DNA from 2 places in the Thermoanaerobacter uzonensis DSM 18761 genome. Region 1 is predicted to be linked to the other one. Evidence: a T-box and tRNA genes for the amino acid it is inferred to sense, from the RefSeq annotation. Region 1 holds a T-box; the other holds one or more tRNA genes.

The links. The T-box of region 1 lies ahead of ileS (isoleucine--tRNA ligase). A T-box ahead of a tRNA ligase gene usually reads a tRNA of that ligase, here a tRNA-Ile.
Region 2: it has a tRNA-Ile gene. The T-box ahead of ileS (isoleucine--tRNA ligase) is inferred to sense a tRNA for this amino acid. The anticodon was not compared.

What each region holds. Positions count from the first base shown of each region.
Region 1 is NZ_FQUR01000010.1:149,941-161,195, forward strand. Features, by position in the region: gene BUB32_RS06545 (acyl-CoA thioesterase) at 1-90, shown strand, start outside; gene BUB32_RS06550 (glycerate kinase) at 128-1,261, shown strand; gene BUB32_RS06555 (RidA family protein) at 1,464-1,841, shown strand; gene BUB32_RS06560 (tryptophanase) at 1,914-3,302, shown strand; gene BUB32_RS12960 (hypothetical protein) at 3,445-3,603, shown strand; gene BUB32_RS06570 (biotin/lipoyl attachment domain-containing protein) at 3,737-4,924, shown strand; gene BUB32_RS06575 (YggS family pyridoxal phosphate-dependent enzyme) at 4,931-5,635, shown strand; gene BUB32_RS06580 (cell division protein SepF) at 5,639-6,052, shown strand; gene BUB32_RS06585 (YggT family protein) at 6,069-6,371, shown strand; gene BUB32_RS06590 (YlmH family RNA-binding protein) at 6,368-7,114, shown strand; gene BUB32_RS06595 (DivIVA domain-containing protein) at 7,142-7,627, shown strand; gene BUB32_RS06600 (TM1266 family iron-only hydrogenase system putative regulator) at 7,617-7,862, shown strand; T-box leader at 7,921-8,141, shown strand; gene ileS (isoleucine--tRNA ligase) at 8,196-10,994, shown strand; gene BUB32_RS06610 (amidohydrolase) at 11,042-11,255, shown strand, end outside.
Region 2 is NZ_FQUR01000010.1:53,309-64,563, forward strand. Features, by position in the region: gene secG (preprotein translocase subunit SecG) at 1-78, shown strand, start outside; gene BUB32_RS06000 (deoxyguanosinetriphosphate triphosphohydrolase) at 166-1,167, shown strand; gene dnaG (DNA primase) at 1,314-3,101, shown strand; gene rpoD (RNA polymerase sigma factor RpoD) at 3,133-4,206, shown strand; tRNA gene BUB32_RS06015 (tRNA-Asn) at 4,255-4,329, shown strand; tRNA gene BUB32_RS06020 (tRNA-Ile) at 4,336-4,411, shown strand; gene BUB32_RS06025 (tRNA (adenine(22)-N(1))-methyltransferase) at 4,474-5,178, shown strand; gene BUB32_RS06030 (Nif3-like dinuclear metal center hexameric protein) at 5,138-6,253, shown strand; RNA gene rnpB (RNase P RNA component class A) at 6,330-6,691, shown strand; gene deoD (purine-nucleoside phosphorylase) at 6,842-7,543, shown strand; gene manA (mannose-6-phosphate isomerase, class I) at 7,613-8,569, shown strand; tRNA gene BUB32_RS06050 (tRNA-Val) at 8,626-8,702, shown strand; tRNA gene BUB32_RS06055 (tRNA-Ala) at 8,722-8,797, shown strand; gene BUB32_RS06060 (glycosyl hydrolase family 18 protein) at 8,889-9,974, shown strand; gene pepV (dipeptidase PepV) at 10,046-11,255, shown strand, end outside.

The DNA of each region.
Region 1 (11,255 bases):
GGAAGGCCAGCGCCGCATAATGTTACCTTACCTGAGCCTGAAAGTGAAGAAGAGAGAATACTTAGGGAAAGGGCAAAACAAATTATCTAGGAGGGATGCTTATGCTCAGTCATATGGTGGTGATGTTATGAAAATTCTCATAGCTCCCGATAAATTCAAAGGAAGTTTATCTGCATTTGAGGTTGCAAATAACATAGAAAAAGGAATTTTAAAGGTTTTCCCAAAAGCCGTTATCGAGAAAGTCCCTATGGCAGATGGTGGCGAAGGGACTGTTGAATCATTAGTTGATGCAACTGGAGGAAAAATAATAAAGACAAATGTAAAGGATCCTCTATTTAGAGATATTGAAAGCTTTTATGGAATATTAGGTGATGGCAAAACAGCAGTTATAGAAATGGCTGCTGCCTCAGGACTTTATCTTTTGAAGGATTATGAGAGAAACCCCATGATTACAACAACATATGGAACCGGTCAGCTTATAAAACACGCTTTAGATAAAGGCTGTAGGAAATTTATTATAGCAATAGGTGGAAGCGCAACAAACGATGGTGGTACTGGTATGGCAACAGCGTTAGGAGTTAAATTTTATGATAAAGATGGTAGAGAAATAGGTCTTGGAGGAGGAGAACTTTCCAAAATTTACTCAATAGATATTTCAAATCTTGATGAGAGACTAAAGGAATGTGAGTTTATCGTAGCTTGCGACGTAGCAAATCCTTTAATTGGAGAAAATGGCGCATCAAGAGTTTACGGTCCCCAAAAGGGCGCTACAAAAGAGATGGTAGAAGTTTTAGATAAAAACCTTGAACATTATGGTGAACTTTTAGAAAAGTATTTTAATAAAAAAATAATAGATGTAGAAGGTTCAGGTGCTGCAGGTGGCTTAGCCGCAGGACTTATGGCATTTTTAAATGCGCAGTTAAAAAGTGGTATAGAAATAATTATTGAGACATTAAAACTTGAAGAAAAAATAAAAGAAGCTGATATAGTAATTTCCGGTGAGGGAAAAATAGATTTCCAAACAGCGTTTGGGAAAACAATTTCAGGAATAGCTAAATTGTGCAAAAAGTATAATAAACCACTTATTGTAATAGCGGGAACAGTTGAAGATATAGAAAAACTTTATGAGATTGGAGTTAGCAGCATTTTTTCAACTATGGAAAAACCAATGTCTCTTGAAGATGCCATAAAAAACGCACCAACATTGTTAGAAAAATCCACTGAGAGAATTTTTAGGTTAATCAAAGCCCTAAAGGCTTAAAAAGTTGAAAAAAGGAGAGGTGGACTTCTCACCTCTCCTTTTTTCAACTTTTTAAGAAATGTAGAGATGGGAAGTGGCATAGTGCAAAAAATTTTATAATCATTAAAAAAATATTGAAAAGCGATAAATATTAATGATATAATATTCTATGTATTCAGATTTTACATATTGTATAACACTTTTAATGAAAGGATGAAAATAAATGAAAACCATAATAAACACCGACGCAGCCCCTAAAGCTATTGGACCATATTCGCAAGCTGTAATGATAGACAGCTTTTTGTACGCATCAGGACAAATAGCAATTGATCCTGCTACAGGAGAATTTGTAGAAGGAGGTATTGAAGCGCAGACGGAAAGGGTTTTAGAGAACATAAAAGCGATTTTAAAAGCTGCCGGAATGGACCTTAATAATGTTATAAAGACAACTGTATTTGTCACTAACATAGGGGATTTTGCAAAAATTAATGAGATTTATGGAAGGTATTTTAAAGATAATCCACCTGCCCGTTCTTTAGTTGAAGTAAAAAGTCTTCCTAAGGGTGCTCTTATAGAAATAGAAGTCGTTGCTCATAGATAAATTTTTCTCTTTTTTTAAAGAATTATTAAACGATTACAAGCTGGGGAAATAAAAATAGGAGGGTGTTTTTTTATGTATGATGATTTAACGAAAATGGCAGAACCTTATAAAATCAAAATGGTAGAGCCACTTAAGATAACAACTCGAGAAGAGCGCATAAAGCTTATTAAAGAGGCAGGATACAATCTCTTTCTGTTAAAGTCAGATGATGTATATATTGACCTTTTGACTGACAGTGGTACTTCTGCCATGAGTGATTACCAATGGGCTGGCATAATGCTGGGGGATGAATCCTATGCGGGAAGTAGAAATTATTTGCACCTTTGTAAAGTAGTTAAAGATATTTTTGGATACAACTACGTTGTTCCAACTCATCAAGGTCGCGGTGCTGAAAAGGTTTTATTTCCATTGTTAATTAAAAAAGGACAATATATATTGGGAAATATGCATTTTGATACTACAAAAGCTCACATAGAATTAGCAGAGGGCATTGCAGTAGACATGGTGATAAAAGAAGCAGAAGACACAGAAAATTATCATCCTTTTAAAGGTAATTTTGACCTCGAAGCTTTAGAAAATTTCATAAAAGACAAAAAGCCAGAAAATATAGCATTTATTTTGGCAACTGTTACTTGTAACAGTGCTGGTGGACAACCTGTTTCCATGGAGAACATCAAAGAAGTGCGGAGAATAGCGGATAAATACGGATTAAAGCTTTTCTTTGATGCGGCCAGATTTGCAGAAAACGCTTATTTTATAAAACAGAGAGAAAAGGGATATGAGAACAAATCTATTAAAGAAATAGTGAGAGAGATGTTTTCTTATGGAGATGGTTTTACAATGTCTGCGAAAAAAGATGCACTGGTAAATATTGGTGGAATTATTGCCATAAAAGATGATGAAGAACTTTTCACCAATGTCAAGACAATGCTCATTCCTATGGAAGGGTTTGTAACATACGGTGGCCTTGCTGGTAGAGATATGGAAGCTATGGCAAGAGGGCTTGAAGAAGTCCTAGATGAAAATTATTTAGCATGGCGAATTAATCAGGTAAAGTATTTGGGTGGCAAACTAAGAGATGCAGGGATACCGATTCAATACCCAACAGGAGGACATGCTGTTTTCATAGATGGCAAAAAGTTTTTGCCTCATGTACCCCAAGAACAATTTCCTTCCCATGCAATTTGCGTAGAGCTTTATATAGAAGCTGGTATTCGTGCAGTAGAAGTAGGAGCATTGCTTGCTGGCCGTGACCCTGTTACTAAAAAAGAGATACTTCCAAAATTAGATTTTGTGCGCCTTACAATTCCAAGGAGAGTTTACACTAACAGCCATATGGATGTTATAGCAGAAGCTGTAAAAAGAGTTTATGCAAGAAGAGATAAAATAAAAGGATATAGATTTACTTATGAGCCGCCAATATTAAGGCATTTTACTGCGAGATTAGAACCGGTAGAGTAAACATAAAGGAGATGGCATTTTGCCAATCTCCTTACAGACTGTAGACAAACTTTCGTAAAGGAGATATTTTGCATAAGGAGTGACTTGTTACAAAGCGATAACAAAACTTAGTAAGACCGAGGGTGGAGGCAGGGCCGAAGCCATGGATGGCGAAGGCGGGCACCTTAAGGCAAGGAGGCCGATTGTGCCCGGTACCCTGCCGGAGCCTGAAGGTCGAGCTTTAGTTTTGTCGCTTTGGAACATCGGAGTGACGATGCAAAATATCTCCTTTGAAGATTTTTTAACTTTGTCAACAAACTGAAAGGAGATGGCATTTTGCCAATCTCCTTAATTTGTCTATAAAAATATTGAAAACTGTGATAAAATGAATATATGCATAAATTTGTAGAAGGAAAATCGGCATTTATATAGAATATATTGATAAGGTGAGAGATGTGAAAAGGTTAGCTAAAATTATAGTTATATTATTGGTGATAGTTTACATAAGTAAAGTAGGGATAACGACTTTTGCAAACAAAAATGAAACTACAGTAGTGACTTATGGAAGTATTTCAATAGCCTTTAATGCCCAAGGATATGTTATAAAGAATGAAATGTTGATAAATGCTCCTTTCGATGGCAAAATAAAAAAACTTGTACAAAGTGGAGAAAAAATTCCGAAAGGTACTCCTATTGTGGAAGTTTATTCTGCCGATTTTGATGAAGAAAAACTACATCAATTAGAGGAGATAGATAGAAAACTAAAAAATCAGGATACTAATATACCTTTTTATTCAGATATTCAAAAATTAGACAACATAATAAAAAAAGAAGAGCAAAATTATCAAAATGCGATACAACAGGGTAGGCCTAATGCAGATAAAATACAAAAAAGGATTGAAGACTTAAAAGCCAAAAAAGAAGAAATTTTAAGTAAAGGGCCAATAATACTTCAAAAGATTGAAAGCTTAAAAGAGCAAAAGGAGTATTTAGAAAAATATGTAGAAAAAAATATGATTACTGTAAATTCACCAGAATCAGGAATTGTAAGTTACTATTTCGATGGCAGTGAGAATATTCTAAATGAAAGAAATATGTTCAATTTAAATCCGACACAGCTTGAAAATTTAAACTTTCAATCCAAAGAAATTAGCACAGAAGTAAAAGGAGATTACCCTTTTGTAAAAATAGTGGATAATTTGGAGTGGTATTTAGCGTTGGTTTTAAATGAAAAACAACAGGACTTATTAAAAGAAGATAGTAATGTGAAAATTTTGATTGATAATTATGGTGGTGAATTGCGGGGAAAAGTTATAAAAACCTACAAAGGTGACGATAAATTATATATAGGAATAATTGAGATGATAGATGAATATCCCGATTTTTATAAAACCTCTAAAATAGATGTTAAAATTAAAGTTAAAGAGTACAATGGACTTAAAATACCTCTTTCTTCTATTGTACAAAAAGAAGGAAAAGAAGGAGTTTTTGTAATAAAAAATGGCAAAGTTCCTACTTTTAAAGAAGTAGTAATAAAGGCTACAGATGGCAAATATGCGATTGTAGAAAGCGTTGATAAAACATCTGGGTTAAAAGCGTATGACGAAATAGCGGTAAATGGAGAGGATTACTTGAGCAAATAAGGGGGGATAAATACGACTATATGTGAAAATATAAGAAAGATAAAAGAAAACATAAAAGAGCATGCATTAAAGGTAAATAGAAATCCGGAGGAAATATTAATTGTGGCAGCTACTAAAACTTTCGGTGTTGAAACTATAAAAGAGGCTATTGCTTGTGGAATAACTGACATAGGTGAGAATAAGGTTCAAGAGTTAAATGAAAAGTATCCTTATTTAAAAAATGAGGTAGAATTTCACTTTATAGGACATTTACAGACAAACAAAGTGAAATACATTATTGACAAAGTTAAGTTGATACATTCTTTAGATAGTATCAAACTGGCAGAAGAAATAGACAAAAGGGCTAAACAAAAAAGTCTCATAATAGATTGTTTGGTGGAAATCAATATTGGTGGAGAGGAAAGTAAATATGGAATTCCTCCTGAAGAAATGCATAATTTTGTTAAAGAAATGGGAAAATATGATAATATAAGAATTAGAGGGCTTATGACAATAGCTCCTTACCTTCCACCAGAAGAGGTAAGACCCTATTTTAGGAAGATGAAAAAGCTATTTGAAGAGCTAAAAGAAATTAAGCAACATAATGTACAAGTAGAATTTTTGTCAATGGGCATGTCCAATGACTATTGGGTAGCAGTTGAAGAAGGGGCGAATATTGTTAGAATTGGCACTTCTATTTTTGGGCAAAGACAATATAATGTGGAGGGATAATTAATGTCTTCAAAAGTGATTGATAAATTAATGAGTTTCTTTGGTATCGATGAGCCAGAAGAAGAGAAAGAAGAAGTAGACTCTTTACAACCTGTTATACCTTACGATAGAAAGCCTAAAATTGTCAATATTCATACACAGCCCCAAGTAAAAGTTTTGATTTTAAAGCCAGAAAAGTTTGAACAAGTAATGAATATATGTAATGAGTTAAAAAATAAAAAACCGGTGATTGTTGATTTACAAAAGATGGATAAAAATGAAGCTCAAAGATTAGTGGATTTTTTAAGCGGTGCAGCCTATGCTCTTAATGGAGAGATAAAGAAGATATCTGGCTATATATTTTTAATTGCACCTGAGAATTTTGATATTACAGGGGATATAAAAGATGAAGTAAATTCTTTATACCATCTAAATTGATAAGGAGGAAATGATTTTGCCTGTAAATTTTGCAATTTTAACAGCATTAGATTATTTTTTTGAAGTTATAAATTGGCTTATATTGATAAGGGTTATTTTATCTTTGCTACGAATGGAAAATATGTCAAATCCACTTTCTCGCTTTGTGATCGTAACGACAGAACCAATACTTGAGCCTTTTAGGGCATTACAATTTAGGTCTTCTATTGGAAGAAATTTAATGATAGATTTTTCGCCAGTTTTGGCGATTTTGGTGATTCAGTATTTAGTTCGTCCTTTAGTTTTTAAATTAGTATTATTACTGATGAGGTATATATGATGGACAAAGAATTTACTGTATCCCGATTTGAAGACATAATTAAGGGCGTTTTAAAATCTAAAAGAGTAAAATATACAGACTTTTTAAGCCTCTCTGAACAAAAAATTTTTGAAAAAACTATATTAAAGTATCGACAGCAAGATATAAACTATAATCTAGATGGGGGATATCCTTTAGCAGAAAGAAAGATAGCAATTATTTACCCCGATTTTTTACAGCCGGAAGATACCCCTATTTGCGCTGTAAGAATTGAAGGTGATTTTTCTAAGATATCTCATAGAGATGTGTTGGGTTCACTTTTAGGGTTGGGGATAAAAAGACAAAAAATAGGCGATATAATTGTAAAAGAGGATAAATGTGACATATTGTTACATAAAGATGTGGAAAGTTATGTACTTATGAACCTTTTTAAAGTCGGGAAAGAGAAGGTAAGAGTTAATTCAATTGACTTGAAAAATGTCTTGGAACCTGAAATAAAGTACAAGGACATTTTTTCTACCGTAGCCTCACTACGGGTTGACAGTGTAGCAGCTGCAGGTTTTGGCATATCAAGGACGAAGGCTTCAGAATTTATAAAGTCCGGTCTTCTTCAAATAAATTGGGAGTATACAGAAGACCCTTCTTCAGAAGTAAAAGAGGAGGATGTAATTTCTTTACGTGGTTTTGGAAGAATTAAATTAGAAGAAGTGAGAGGTAATACAAAAAAAGGTCGCGTTTCTGTACATATTCTAAGGTTTATATAATGTTACAAAAGAAAAGGAGGTAATATTATGCTGACGCCTATGGATATACATAATAAAGAATTTAGGCGGTCTTTTAGGGGTTATAATGAAGAGGAAGTGGACGAGTTTTTGGATAAAATTATGGAAGACTATGAAATGTTATACAAAGAAAATGCGGAGTTAAAAGACAGAATTAATATAATGAATGAAAAACTTCAAAGCTACATAAATATGGAGAATACTTTAAACAATACTTTGATTGTTGCTCAAAATACTGCAGAGGAATTGAAAAGAAATGCAGAAAAAGAAGCTCAACTTATCATACAAAATGCACAACAAAATGCAGAAAAAATATTAGAGAAGGCAAATCAAGAAGTTGTGAGAATAAGAATGGAGTTAGAAAGATATCGCAAGCAATTAAATGTTTTTAAAGCGAAATTTAAATCTCTTTTAGAAGCCCAGTTGGAATCAATACTTTCAATAGATGAGAAAGAATTGATTCCAGATGAGGATGAGGAGAAGGATGCAGAATAGATTAGGGGTTGTTGGAATATTGATTCAAAATAGAGAAAATGTGGCGGATAGGGTAAATCACATATTGAGTGAGTACGGCCACATTATTGTAGGAAGAATGGGTATACCCTATAAAGATAGGGGAGTATCGGTTATCGCTTTAATAGTTGATGGTACAACGGATGAAATAGGGGCTCTTACTGGTAAACTTGGTAGTCTTCCTGGGGTAAAAGTGAAATCTGCTCTGACTGCATGAGATATGCATACTATTGACGAAAAACTTGTGGTATTATATAATTGTGTAAAAAATATTGTTAAAAGCTATGATGAGGACGAGTAAGTAGAAGCAACTTCCAGAGAGTTGGCGGTAGGTGCGAGCCAATAAGTTCGTTTCTACTGAAAATCACCTCGGAGCTGCAGGCTGAAATAGGAGTAAGCTGTGCCGGGTTTCCCGTTATCTTAAATTGAGAGATTAAGGCAAAGTTTTTCTTTGTCTTAATAAGTAGGGTGGTACCGCGAACTTCTCGTCCCTGACGAGAAGTTTTATTTTTAGTTTGAAAGATAATATTTGAAGAGGAGGTAATGTTCAGTGGATTACAACAAGACACTTAATTTACCGAGGACAGATTTTCCTATGAAGGCTAATTTGCCAACACGAGAGCCAGAGATATTAAAAAGATGGGAAGAAATGGATATTTATCATAAAACATTGGGGAAAAATAAAGGCAAGGAAAAATATATTTTACACGATGGGCCGCCTTATGCTAATGGAGATATACACATTGGAACTGCTATGAATAAGGTATTAAAAGACATTATAGTGAAATACAAAACAATGAGGGGTTATGATGCTCCTTATGTGCCAGGTTGGGATACACACGGTCTTCCTATTGAACAGCAAGCCATAAAAACTTTAGGTATAAAAAGGCATGAAGTAAGTCCTACAGAATTTAGAAAAGTGTGTAGGGATTTTGCTTTTTCTCAGATTGAAAAGCAAAAAGCTCAATTCAAAAGATTGGGAGTAAGGGGAGATTGGGATAATCCTTATCTTACCTTGAATCCGGAGTATGAAGCTAAACAGATAGAAGTATTTGGTGAAATGGCTAAAAAAGGCTATATCTATAAAGGTCTAAAGCCTGTATATTGGTGCCCCAGCTGTGAGACTGCTTTGGCAGAAGCAGAAATTGAATACTTTGATGAAACCTCTGATTCTATTTATGTAAAATTTAGAGTTAAAGATGATTTAGGGAAATTCAAGGGAATTGTTGAGAATCTTAATAATGTGTATTTTATAATATGGACAACTACTACATGGACTATTCCAGCTAACCTTGCAATTGCTTTAAATCCAGAGTTTGATTATGCGCTTGCAAAGTTTGGAGACGAAGTATATATAATGGCAAAAGATATGTTAGATACTGCAAAGAAAGAAGCTAACCTTTCAGATTATGAAATACTTGCTGTATTTAAAGGAAAAGATTTGGAGGGCATGAAGGCTACCCATCCTTTATATGACAGAGATTCTTTAATAATCTTGGGTGAACATGTAACTTTAGAAGCTGGTACTGGATGTGTTCATACTGCTCCCGGCCACGGTGAAGAAGATTTTTTAGTTGGGCAAGAATATGGTCTTGATGCTTTAAATCCAATAGATGATAAGGGATATTTTACAGATAAAGCGCCAGGATATGCTGGTCTGTATTATGAAGAGGCTAACAAGGTCATAAAGGAAGACTTGAAAAAAGCTAATGCGTTAGTAGCAGAAACCCGTATTACTCACTCATATCCTCACTGTTGGAGATGTAAAAGTCCAATAATATTTAGGGCGACAGAACAGTGGTTTGCTTCTGTGGAAGGATTTAGAGAAGAGGCACTAAAAGCTATTAAAGAAGTTAATTGGTATCCTTCATGGGGCGAAGAGCGCATAACTAACATGGTAAGAGATAGACGAGACTGGTGTATTTCAAGGCAAAGGGTATGGGGTGTGCCAATTCCTATATTCTACTGTGAAAAGTGTGGGAAACCGCTTATAAACGATGATACAATAAATGCAGTTAAAGAGATCTTCAGGCAAAAGGGTTCAGATGCATGGTTTGAAATGTCAGCTGAAGAGATATTGCCAAAAGGGATTACTTGCGAATGCGGTTCTACAAAGTTTAGGAAAGAGACAGATATAATGGATGTGTGGTTTGATTCAGGCTCCAGCCATGCAGCTGTGCTGCAAACTCATCCTGACCTAAAGTGGCCTGCAGAGCTTTATTTAGAAGGTTCAGACCAACACAGAGGATGGTTCCAGTCTTCTCTTTTGACATCTGTGGCAACACGTGGAAAAGCACCTTATAGAAACGTATTGACCCACGGATTTGTTGTAGACGGTGAAGGAAGGAAAATGTCAAAATCTTTAGGGAATGGTATTGACCCAGCAGACGTTATAAAAGAATATGGAGCGGATATTTTGAGGCTTTGGGCTGTTTCTGCTGACTTTACTTCAGATATGAGAATTTCACAAGAGATTTTAAAACAGATGACAGAAGCGTACAGAAAAATACGTAACACTAGTAAGTTCTTGTTAAGCAATCTTTATGACTTTGACCCTGATAAGGATATGCTCCATTACGAAGAGCTTTTAGAGATAGATAAATGGGCTTTATTTAGGCTTAACAGAGTAGTTGAAGAGCTTACAGAGGCTTTTGATAAATATGAGTATTACGATTTTCTCCATCTGGTTCATACCTTCTGTGTAGTAGATATGAGTAGCCTTTACCTGGACATTTTAAAAGACAGATTGTACACTTATCCTGCTACTTCTAAAGAGAGAAGAGCGGCTCAAACGACACTTTACATTATTTTAGACACTCTTGTAAGGTTGATAGCACCAGTGCTTACATTTACTTCAGAAGAAATATGGTCATATATGAAGCACGACAGTCAAAATAATTTTGAAAGTGTTCAGTTAGCTGATTGGCCAAAGGTCCAAGAAAAATACAATAATCCTTATATAATAGAAAAATGGGAAAAACTTTTTGACATAAGAAAAGATATTTCTAAAGCTCTTGAAATAGCGAGAACTGACAAAAAGATAGGTCATTCTTTAGAGGCACAAGTGGATATATATCCATCTCAAGAGCTTTATGATTTCTTTAAAGGCTTTAATGACCTCGAATATGTGTTCATAGTTTCAAAAATGGTACTTCACCAACCAGAAGAACCTGTTCCTCAAAATGCTTATGAAAGTGAAGATTATAATTTGAAGATTGTGGTAAGCCATGCACCTGGGGAAAAATGCGAACGCTGCTGGATGTACAGTGAAACAGTAGGAACTATAAAAGAGCATCCAACTATTTGTGCAAGATGTGCTTCTCACATTGAGCAGCAAACACAAGTTTAAAAAGGGGATTTTTCCCCTTTTTAAACATTATTTTGAGGAGGGATATTATGAATTTGCTTATAAAAAATGTAGCTTTGCTATCTATGAAAGAAGAACAGCCACTTATGGAAAACACCAATATCTATATTGAAGGTGACACGATAACTTACATAGGAGAAATTAATCCGGATATAAAAGTTGACAGAGTCATAGATGGAACAAAAAAAATTGCAATGCCGGGTCTTATAAATGCTCATACTCATTTGGGAATGTCTTTATTTA
Region 2 (11,255 bases), 97 kb from region 1:
CTAGAGAGACTCACAACTATAGCGGCGGTATTGTTTATAATTTTGTCTATGGTGTTGACTATAATGATGGCTAAATAAAAACGACGGTATCAAGAAAAGAAATGGAAAAACCCTTTTATGGGTTTTTATTTTTACCACCACAAATAAAAAAGGCTGGGTGGTCAAATGAAAATTAGAGAAATTACAGAGGAATTAGAATATCAGTTGCTTTCTCCTTATGCTACAAAAAGCCGTGAAACTCGCGGCAGGGATAAAGAAGAGGAAAAATGCGATATAAGAACAGAATTTCAAAGAGATAGAGATAGGATTATTCATAGCAAGGCTTTCAGAAGATTGAGCCACAAAACACAGGTCTTTATTTCTCCAGAAGGTGACCATTATAGAACAAGGCTGACTCATACATTAGAGGTATCTCAGATTGCAAGAACGATTGCGAGAGCCTTGAGGTTAAACGAAGATTTGACAGAAGCTATTGCTTTAGGTCATGATTTAGGACATACTCCTTTTGGCCATTCTGGTGAAGAGGTTTTGAATAGACTTTTAAAAGATGGTTTTAGACATAATGAACAAAGCATTAGAGTGGTTGAGGTTTTGGAAAAGGATGGAGAGGGTCTTAATTTAACTTGGGAAGTTAAGGATGGCATTTGTAACCATTCTACTTCAGGAAAGCCTCAGACATTAGAAGGGCAAGTAGTACAAATTTCTGATAAGATAGCTTATATTAACCATGATATTGATGATGCAATAAGAGGGAAAGTTTTAAATCCTGAAGATTTACCTAAAGATTTAATAGCAATCTTAGGTGATAAGCATAGTAAAAGAATAAATACAATGGTAAAAGATGTTATAAATAATAGCTTTGGAAAGCCGAAAGTTTCAATGAGCAAAGAGATTTATGAGGCTACTTATAGTTTAAGAAATTTTTTGTTCGAAAAAGTTTATATAGGATCAAGAGCTAAAAAAGATGAGGAAAAAGCAAAAAGAATAGTAGAACAGTTATTTTATTACTTTTATGACAATATTGACAAGATGCCTCAAGAATTTATAAAACTTGCTGAGATTTATGGAAGAGAAAGAGCTGTTGCTGATTATATTGCTGGTATGACAGACAAATATGCTATTTTAAAATACAAAGAGATTTTTTTACCCAGTCCCTGGTTTGAGTAAAATATTTTTTGATTTTAATAAAAATTTAATTAACAACAGAAGGATTTTTGAATCTTTTGTCGAATATATATTGGTCGTCACTAATAAATTAATTTGTAAAGAGGAATTTAACAATTTTTGTCGAATAGAATAATTAGGTGATATTGATGGCTTACTCAAAAGAAATGATTGAAAGAGTGATTGAAGCAAATGACATAATAGATGTTATATCAGAGTATTTAGAACTAAAAAAAGCGGGAAAAGAATTTAAAGGTCTGTGTCCTTTTCATAGAGAAAAAACTCCATCTTTTATGGTGAGTCAAGAAAAACAGGTTTATCACTGCTTTGGCTGTAATGCTAGTGGAAATGTTGTTACTTTTATAATGGATATTGAAAATTTGACTTTTAAAGAAGCAATTGAATTTTTAGCAGATAGAGTGGGAATAACTCTTGAAGAAATTGAGTTGACAGAAAAGGAGTACCAAAAAAAGAAACTTATTGACGAAATATACAAAATAAATAAATTAGCAGCTATGTATTTTTATAATAAGCTTTTTTCTGAAGAAGGTAGACAGGCCTTAGTTTATATAAGAAAAAGAGGTTTGACAGAAGCAACGATTAAAAAATTTGGAATAGGTTATTCCCCACCTCAAGGAAACGGACTTTTAAATTTTTTAAAGGAAAAAGGCTATACAGAAAGTTTTTTGGTAAAGGCAGGACTTTTGTCTCAAAAAAATAACCGCTATTATGACAGATTTAGAAATAGAATGATGTTTCCTATAATAGATGTAAAGGGTAATATTATAGGTTTTGGAGGACGCTCTATTGACGATAGTTTGCCTAAATATTTGAACACTCCGGAGACGGAAGTCTTTAAAAAAGGGAAAAACCTATTTGCAATAAATTTTGCTAAAAAAACACAACAAGATAAATTTATAATTGTAGAAGGATATATGGATGCTATTTCCTTACATCAGGCTGGAATAGATTGTGCTGTAGCATCTTTAGGGACTGCTTTGACAGAGGACCAAGCAAGACTCATAAAAAGGTATAAAAGAAATGTTGTAATTGCTTATGATGCTGATGAAGCTGGTATTAGTGCCGCATTAAGGGGACTTGACATTCTTGATGAATTGAATTTAAATATAAAAGTATTAACTATACCTCATGGGAAAGACCCTGATGAGTTTCTAAAAAAGAATGGAGTAGAGGCATTTAATCAATTAATAGAAAATGCCGATAGTTTAATTGAGTTTAAAGCAAAAGTATATAGAAAAAATCTTGACCTTGATAATCCTCAAGATAGAATAATATATGTTAAAAAAATTGCAAAAGATATTGCAAAACTTTCTGATGAAGTGAAAAGAGAAGTTTATATTTCTTCAGTAGCTAAAGTTGCTCAAATACCTGAGAATGCAGTGAGAACAGAGGTTAGTCATTTTGTCAATAGGGAAATTGAAAAAAATCAAAAAAATATGTATATAGCTGGTAATATAAGGCATAATATATACAGTAGTAGTAAAATATCGCCAGAAAAATACTTAATTGCATTGCTCTTGTATGATAATAATCTTTATAAAAAAGTGAAAGAAACAATTACCGCCGATATGCTTGAGAATGTTAAATTAAGGCCAATTTTTGAAGAAATAATGTCAAGGTTAGAAGATGGAAACAAAACTCAAATAAATGATATTGTTTATTTATTACAAGAGGAAAATCTTATATCTGATTTTAACGATATTATTAAAGCTTTTTACGAGAGTGAAAATATTACTGAGCAAGCTATTGATGATATTATAAACAAGATTCTCATTAACAGCTTGGCGGTTAAAAGAGAGAGCATCAAAAGAGCTATAAATGAGGCTCATATGGTGGGGGATATAGAGAAAGAAAGGCAACTTTTAATAGAATTACAAAATTGTGAAAAGGAGATGCTAAAGATAAAAAATGGCTAAAAAGAAAGAAACCCATAGGGAGGGGAAACCTATGAACAACGAAGAATTATCTAAAGAAGCAATTACAGAACTTATCAATAAAGGGAAAAAAACTGGGATGCTCACCTACAATGAGATAATGGATTCCTTAGAAGATATTGATTTAAATCCCGACCAAATTGAGAAAGTATATGATGCTTTTGAAGATATGGGAATTGAAATTGTTGGGGAAGAACCTCGTCAGGAAGAAATAACTGAAGAAGATTTAGACTTAGACCTTTCTATTCCTGAAGGAATCAGTATAGATGACCCTGTTAGAATGTATTTGAAAGAGATAGGCAAGATTCCTCTTCTAACTCCGGAAGAAGAGATTGAATTAGCAAAAAGAATCGAACAAGGAGACGAAGAAGCTAAAAAAAGACTTATAGAAGCTAATTTAAGATTGGTTGTAAGCATAGCAAAGAGATATGTAGGAAGAGGAATGCTTTTCTTAGATTTGATACAAGAGGGAAATTTAGGATTACTCAAAGCAGTTGAAAAATTTGACTATAGGAAAGGTTACAAATTCAGTACTTATGCCACATGGTGGATAAGACAAGCTATCACAAGAGCTATTGCAGACCAGGCAAGAACCATAAGAATCCCTGTACACATGGTAGAAACTATAAATAAATTGATAAGAGTTCAAAGGCAATTGCTGCAGGAATTAGGTCGCGAACCTACCGCTGAAGAATTGGCAAAAGAGATGGGTATGCCAGAAGAAAAAGTAAGAGAGATAATGAAAATAGCCCAGGAGCCTGTATCTTTAGAAACCCCTATTGGAGAAGAGGAAGACAGCCACTTAGGAGATTTTATACCTGACGAAGATGCACCAGCTCCAGCAGAAGCTGCGGCTTATACAATGCTAAAAGAACAGTTGATGGATGTTCTTGATACTCTAACGCCAAGGGAAGAGAAAGTACTAAGACTTAGATTTGGTCTTGATGACGGCCGAGCAAGAACATTAGAGGAAGTAGGAAAAGAATTTAATGTTACAAGAGAACGCATAAGACAAATTGAGGCAAAAGCATTAAGAAAATTGAGGCATCCCAGCAGGAGCAAAAAATTAAAAGATTTCCTTGATTAAATAAGCTTCTTGACAAGAGGACAAAAATCTGTATAATTATTATTGTATTCCTCAGTAGCTCAAGGGTAGAGCAACCGGCTGTTAACCGGTAGGTTGTAGGTTCGAATCCTACCTGAGGAGCCACTTTTTGGGCCTTTAGCTCAGCTGGCAGAGCGGTCGGCTCATAACCGATTGGTCCGGGGTTCAAATCCCTGAAGGCCCACCATTGAGAGAAAAAGCATTTAGCTTTAAATGCTTTTTTATTTTTTATACTTTTAGGAGGATTACATGAAACTTACAGAGCGATTAAGGAAAATAGCTGAATACATTCCTCATGGGTCAAAAGTTGCAGACATTGGGACTGATCATGGGTTTATTCCTGTTTACCTTATCGAAAACAAAATATCTGCCTATGTTATTGCTTCAGATTTAAATGAAGGTTCATTAAGTAAAGCTGTAAAAGAAGTTGAGAAGCGAAATTTGCAATCTTTGATAGACACAAGGTTAGGGAATGGTCTTAATGTTTTATCGCCAGGGGAAGTAGATATAGTTGTCATTGCAGGTATTGGAGGAATTTCAATTACAAAAATACTAGATGAGGGAAAAAATATTGCAAAAACTATCAAAAAATTTATATTTCAACCTATGAGAGATTCAGCAGACTTGAGGAAATACTTAATAGAAAATGGATACAAAATTTGTGATGAGGAATTAGTTAAGGAAAATCAAAAATATTATGAAATAATAGTAGCAGAACATGGTAGACAAAAAGTCAAAAATCACATATATTATGAAGTAGGGGAAAAACTCTTACAAAAAAGACATCCACTACTAGAAGAATTCTTACAATATAAAATCGACAAAATGAAGAAAATCATAAGTAAACTTCCAGGGTCCAATGAAAAGCGTAAGCAATTAGAGGAAAAAGTAAAGAAATTCGAGGTGTTGATAAATGGGCTTGAAATGCCAAGTAATAGCTTCCATAATGGATAAACTTGCACCGCGTAAATTTGCTGAAGAGTGGGATAACGTGGGATTGTTAATAGGAGATGGTTCTAAAGATGTTTCAAAAGTTTTAGTAGCTTTGGATGCTACTTCTGAAGTAGTTAAGGAAGCAATTGACAAAAGAGTAGATATGATTGTAACTCATCATCCGTTAGTTTTTAAGCCAATAAAAAATGTCAGGGCTGATAATCCAGTGGGCTCCTTGTTAATACAACTTATTAAAAATGATATTTCCCTTTATGCAGCACATACTTCTTTTGATATAGCTCCAAATGGTATGAATGATATTTTATGCAATGTCCTAGGAATATACGATAGGGAAGTTTTGGCTGTCACTTATTCCGAAGGATATAAAAAAATTGCAGTTTATGTGCCGCAAGGATATGAAGAAGTGGTAAAAAATGCCATGTGCAGTGCAGGCGCTGGTTTCATTGGGAATTATAGTGATGCTACTTTTCAGGTGCGAGGCATTGGAACTTATAGACCTTTAGAAGGAACAAACCCATTTATTGGTGAAATAGGGAAACTAGAAAAGACAGAAGAAGTAAAGATAGAAACTATAGTACCTCAGAGATATTTAGAAAAAGTTGTAACTGCAATGCTGAATGTTCATCCCTATGAAGAGGTTGCTTATGATATTTATTCTTTGGAAAATGTTAAAGAAGAATATGGGCTTGGAAGAATTGGAATTATTTCAGAAACTACTTTACAAGAATTAGCTTTACAAGTAAAAACAAAACTTAAAATTAATAATTTAAGAGTGGTAGGAGACCTAAATAAAAAGATTAGAAAAGTGGCTGTATGTGGTGGAAGCGGTGCAAGTCTTATTCACAAAGCTGTTTCTAAAGGAGCGGATGTTTTAATAACAGCAGACATTGGCTATCACGATGCGGTAGAAGCCCAACACCTCGGATTGGCTTTAATTGATGCTGGACATTTTGGTACGGAGAATATTGCAGTCAGGTTTATTGCAGAATATATAATTGATGAAACTCAGGAACAGGGACACGAAATAGAAGTATTAGTTAGTGAAAGTCAAAAAGATCCTTTTATATTTCTATAATTAGGTTGACAAAAATAAATATATATGATAATATATATTCGATTGATGTGAAGAAATATATATGAAATAACGCATGTGAGTAAGTCGGATGGCCGCGTGCAAAATTGCACCTGCAATTTTGCACGAGGAAAGTCCGAGCTCCACAGGGCAGGGTGCCGGGTAACACCCGGTGGAGGCGACTCCAAGGAAAGTGCAACAGAGATATACCGCCTGGCACTCAACTTGTGAATGCCAGGTAAGGGTGGAAAGGTGAGGTAAGAGCTCACCAGAGACCAGGCGACTGGTCTGCTCTGCAAACCCCACCTGGAGCAAGGCGAATAGGAGGGAGTAGGTGGCCCGCCGTTTCCCTCGGGTTATGCTGCTAGAAGTGTCAGGCAACTGACACCCTAGATAGATGGCCATCCTCGACAGAACTCGGCTTATAGACTTGCTCACATGGATTTAAAATACCATGATTCTGTGGTATTTTTTATTTTTTATTTATGCAAAATTTAAAAATTGTTTGGTCCATAAATTTTTGTTTGATTTAAAAGTTGTTTTTTGCTAATATTATATATGGGCAAAACTATTATAGAAGGAGAGATTCAGATGAGCATACATATTGGGGCTAAAGAAAACGAAATCGCTCAAACAGTGTTATTGCCAGGAGATCCTTTAAGGGCTAAATACATAGCAGAAAATTTTCTTGAAGATGTAAAATGTTACAATGAAGTTAGAGGAATGTATGGTTTTACAGGGCATTATAAAGGGAAAAGAGTATCAGTTCAAGGTACAGGCATGGGAGTACCTTCCTTATCTATTTATGTAAATGAGCTTATAACCAGTTACAACGTGAAAAATCTCATAAGAATAGGTACTTGTGGTTCTTTGCAACCAGATATCAAACTCAGAGATATAGTAATTGCCATGAGTTCTTCAACAGACTCTGCAATAAATAAGATTAGATTTAATGGTATGGATTATGCTCCTACAGCAAGTTTTAAATTATTGAAAAAAGCCTATGATAAAGCAATGGAGTTAGGAATACAACCTAAAGTAGGAAATATTCTTACAACGGATACTTTTTATAATGATGACCCAGACAGTTGGAAATTATGGGCGAAGTTTGGTGTTTTGGCAGTAGAGATGGAAACTGCAGGACTATATACTCTGGCTGCTAAGTACAATGTAGATGCTCTTACAATATTGACAGTGAGCGATAGCTTGGTTACCGGAGAAGCAACGACAGCTGAAGAAAGGCAAAAGACTTTTATGGATATGGTAAAAATTGCACTAGAAATTGCTGAATAATGATTTTTAAAAAGAGGATAGCTGGGTTTATCCTCTTTTTAAAATAATTGAAAAAGGAGCTGATAGGTGATGAAGCCTTTAAAATTTAAGCCTATTTTTATGGAGAGAATATGGGGAGGTACTGCATTAAGAGATAAATTTGGCTTTGATATTCCCAAGGGTAAAAAAATTGGAGAATTGTGGACAATATCTGACAATAGAACTGCTGTCAGTGTAATTGAAGGTGGAGAATTTAATGGCCAAAAACTAAGTGATATAGCCTACAAATTTTTTGAGGATATATATGGTAAAGAGGTAAATTATGAGAGATTTCCTTTACTTATCAAAATAATTGATGCGCAAGACAAACTTTCCGTCCAAGTTCATCCAGATGATGAATATGCTTTTAAATACGAAAATGGCGATTCTGGAAAAACAGAGATGTGGTATATAATAGATGCAAAACCCGGGGCTAAACTTGTGTGCGGTTTAAAAGAAGGAACTACAAAAGAAGAATTTAAAAAACTATTGGAGGAAGAAAGATTAGAAGAATGTTTAAAGGAAATAGAAGTAAAGCCAGGTGATGTGATTTACATACCTTCAGGGATGGTGCATGCTATAGGTGAAGGCATACTTATTTGTGAAATTCAACAAAATTCAGACCTCACCTATAGAGTATATGATTACAATAGAGTAGATGAATTCGGTAGGAAGAGAGAGTTACATATAGAAAAAGCTTTAAATGTTATAAATTTTAATTTAAAGACAGATAAAATAATACCTGAATTTAAAGAAATACGAGGCGGACGCATATCTCATGTTGTTAAATCTCCATATTTTCAAGTAAGTATAATTGAAATAAATGAAGAGGTAAAAATAGATACAGAAGGAAAATTTAACACTTTAACAGCTATAGAAGGAAATTGTAAAATTTATTTTTATGAAGGTACTGTTGAATTAAAGGCAGGAGAGACTGTATTAATACCTGCTTCTACACCGAGTTATACAATAGAGGGAAATTGCAAGGTGCTCAAAGCTTATATATAGAAAGCGTAAATATTGACAACTTTTTATTAAAATTGTATAATAAAAAAGCAATAAGTGGGGTTATAGCTCAGCTGGTCAGAGCGCTACGTTGACATCGTAGAGGCCACAGGTTCAAGTCCTGTTAACCCCACCATTTCTTATATGGGTCATATGGGGATATAGCTCAGTAGGGAGAGCACATGCCTCGCATGCATGAGGTCAGGGGTTCAAATCCCCTTATCTCCACCAAACTGAAAATAAAATATTTTTATACATAAATTTATTTTTTTTTCACAAGATATAACCGAATCATAACAACATGAGGAGGTTATATCTTTTTATGTGGAAAAATCTAAGATTTGTATTGATTTTGATAGTTTTGCTGTTTACCATATCAATTTTTTTGAGTGCATGTAAAAATACAATTCAAAAACCTTTTTTTAAGCCTTTTAGTAAGATAGGAGTAAAAAAACTTCAAATAGTAGGATTTTATGTTGATTCTGCTGGACCAGACAATTCATATCAATCACTGGTAAAATATTCAAGATATATTGATACACTTTCTCCATTATGGCTTACTGTAGAAGGAGACGGGACAGTAAAAGATTCTACAAATCCTCAGGCGCTGGATTATGCGAAAAAACAAGGGATAAAGATAGTTCCTCTGGTGAATGTGGCAAATAGCAAAGATGAAGTTCTCTTGGATCCGAATATCCGTGAAAAGGCTATTTCTCAATTAATGGCCTTGTTAAAAAAACATAATTTTGATGGTTACAATATAGATTTTGAGTTTATTCCTCATGGAACCAAAAATTACATTAAAGATAAAGATTATCTAACAGCGTTTGTGAGTAAAATAAGACCTTTTATTAAAAAAGAAGGCAAAATTCTTGATATTTCTGTTATACCTCATTATCAGGTACCTAAAGAAATATCAGGTATATACGACTATCACGAATTAGCGCCTTTAGTTGACCATGTCACTTTGATGACCTATGATAGGCATAATGCTTCTTCACCGCCGGGACCTGTTTCTCCTGAGCAGTGGGTGGAGTACAACGTCAAAGATGCACTAAATGAAGGTTTTAAACCTGAACAAATATGTTTAGGAGTAGCTACTTATGGATATGATTGGCCTGCAAGTAAAAGTGGTGGTTTCTCTCGTCCTACAAAAGAAATACTTACAAAAGCACAAATTCAAGGAATTCAAATAAAGTGGAGCGACCAATACCAAGAGCCTTATTATGTCTATTATGACAAAAACACGGGAATAACGAGAGAGGTATGGTTTGAAAACTCTGCCACTTTAGCTGAGAAGATAGAAGTTGCTAAAAGGTATAATTTACATGGCATATGTGTGTGGAGGATTGGCTTTGAAACCCCTTCTTTTTGGGATGTTATAGGTAAGAAAATAGGAAGCAGATAGAAAAATATTGAAAACATTTAAGTAAAGATATATAATAGAGGTGTGATTACCAAATTATTGGGGGGATTTTCATGAATTTAAATTCTTACATAGACAATATGAGAGACGACATTATAAAATCAGTTCAAGAATTGGTCAGGATAAAAAGTGTACAAGATGAGCCAAAACCAGGTATGCCTTATGGAGAAGGTGTTGCGAAGGCATTGGACAAAGCTTTAGAGATCGCACAAAGTTTAGGCTTTAGGACTAAAAACGTGGATGGATATGTAGGGTATGCAGAATACGGCGAAGGAGAAGAAATGATAGGAGTTTTGGGACATTTAGATGTAGTTCCAGAAGGTGATGGGTGGACCCATCCACCTTATGGTGCTGAAATACATGAGGGAAAGATATATGGAAGAGGTACTGTAGATGATAAGGGCCCTATAATTGCTGCTTTATACGGGTTGAAAGCTATAAAAGACGCTGGGTTAAAGCTTTCTAAAAGAGTGAGAATTTTATTTGGAACAAATGAAGAGACAGGTTCTCACGAAATTGCTTATTATTTAAAACACGATGAAGCTCCTACTATGGGTTTTACTCCTGATGCTCAATATCCAATTATATATGCAGAAAAAGGAATAACAATGTTTAATGTGGTAAAAGACTTTAATAAAAAGCCCAGTAATATAGTTATAGAATATATTAAAGGTGGAGAAAGGCCCAATGTAGTGCCGGGCTATTCTGAAGCTGGCTTAAAGGTAAAAGAAGCAGATAAAAAGAAAGAAATTAAAGATAAGTTAGAAGCTTTTGTAAAAGAGACTGGTTACAATTTGAAGGCTGAAGAGAAAGGCGAAATGCTTGTAATCAAGTCAGTAGGGGTTTCGGCTCATGGCAGTCTTCCGCACTTAGGAAAGAATGCTATAATGCAGCTATTTCTCTTCCTTGACAGAATAGATTTAGAGGATAGCGATGTCAAAGATTTTATACATTTCTTTGCTACAAATGTTGGAATGGAAACAGACGGGAAAACTTTTGGGATATACTTAAAAGATGAAACAGGAGAATTGACTTTTAACGTTGGTACTATCCAATTGGATGAAAGCAAAGGAGCATTAGGTTTAAATATCAGATATCCAGTGAAATATAAATATGAAGATTGGATGAATATTTTCGAAGAAAAAATCAAGACTAATGGGATGAGAATAGAAGACATGCTCCATCAACCACCTTTGTATTTTCCACCAGACCATCCTTTGATAAAAACTTTGAGCAAAGTTTACGAGGAACAGACGGGACAGA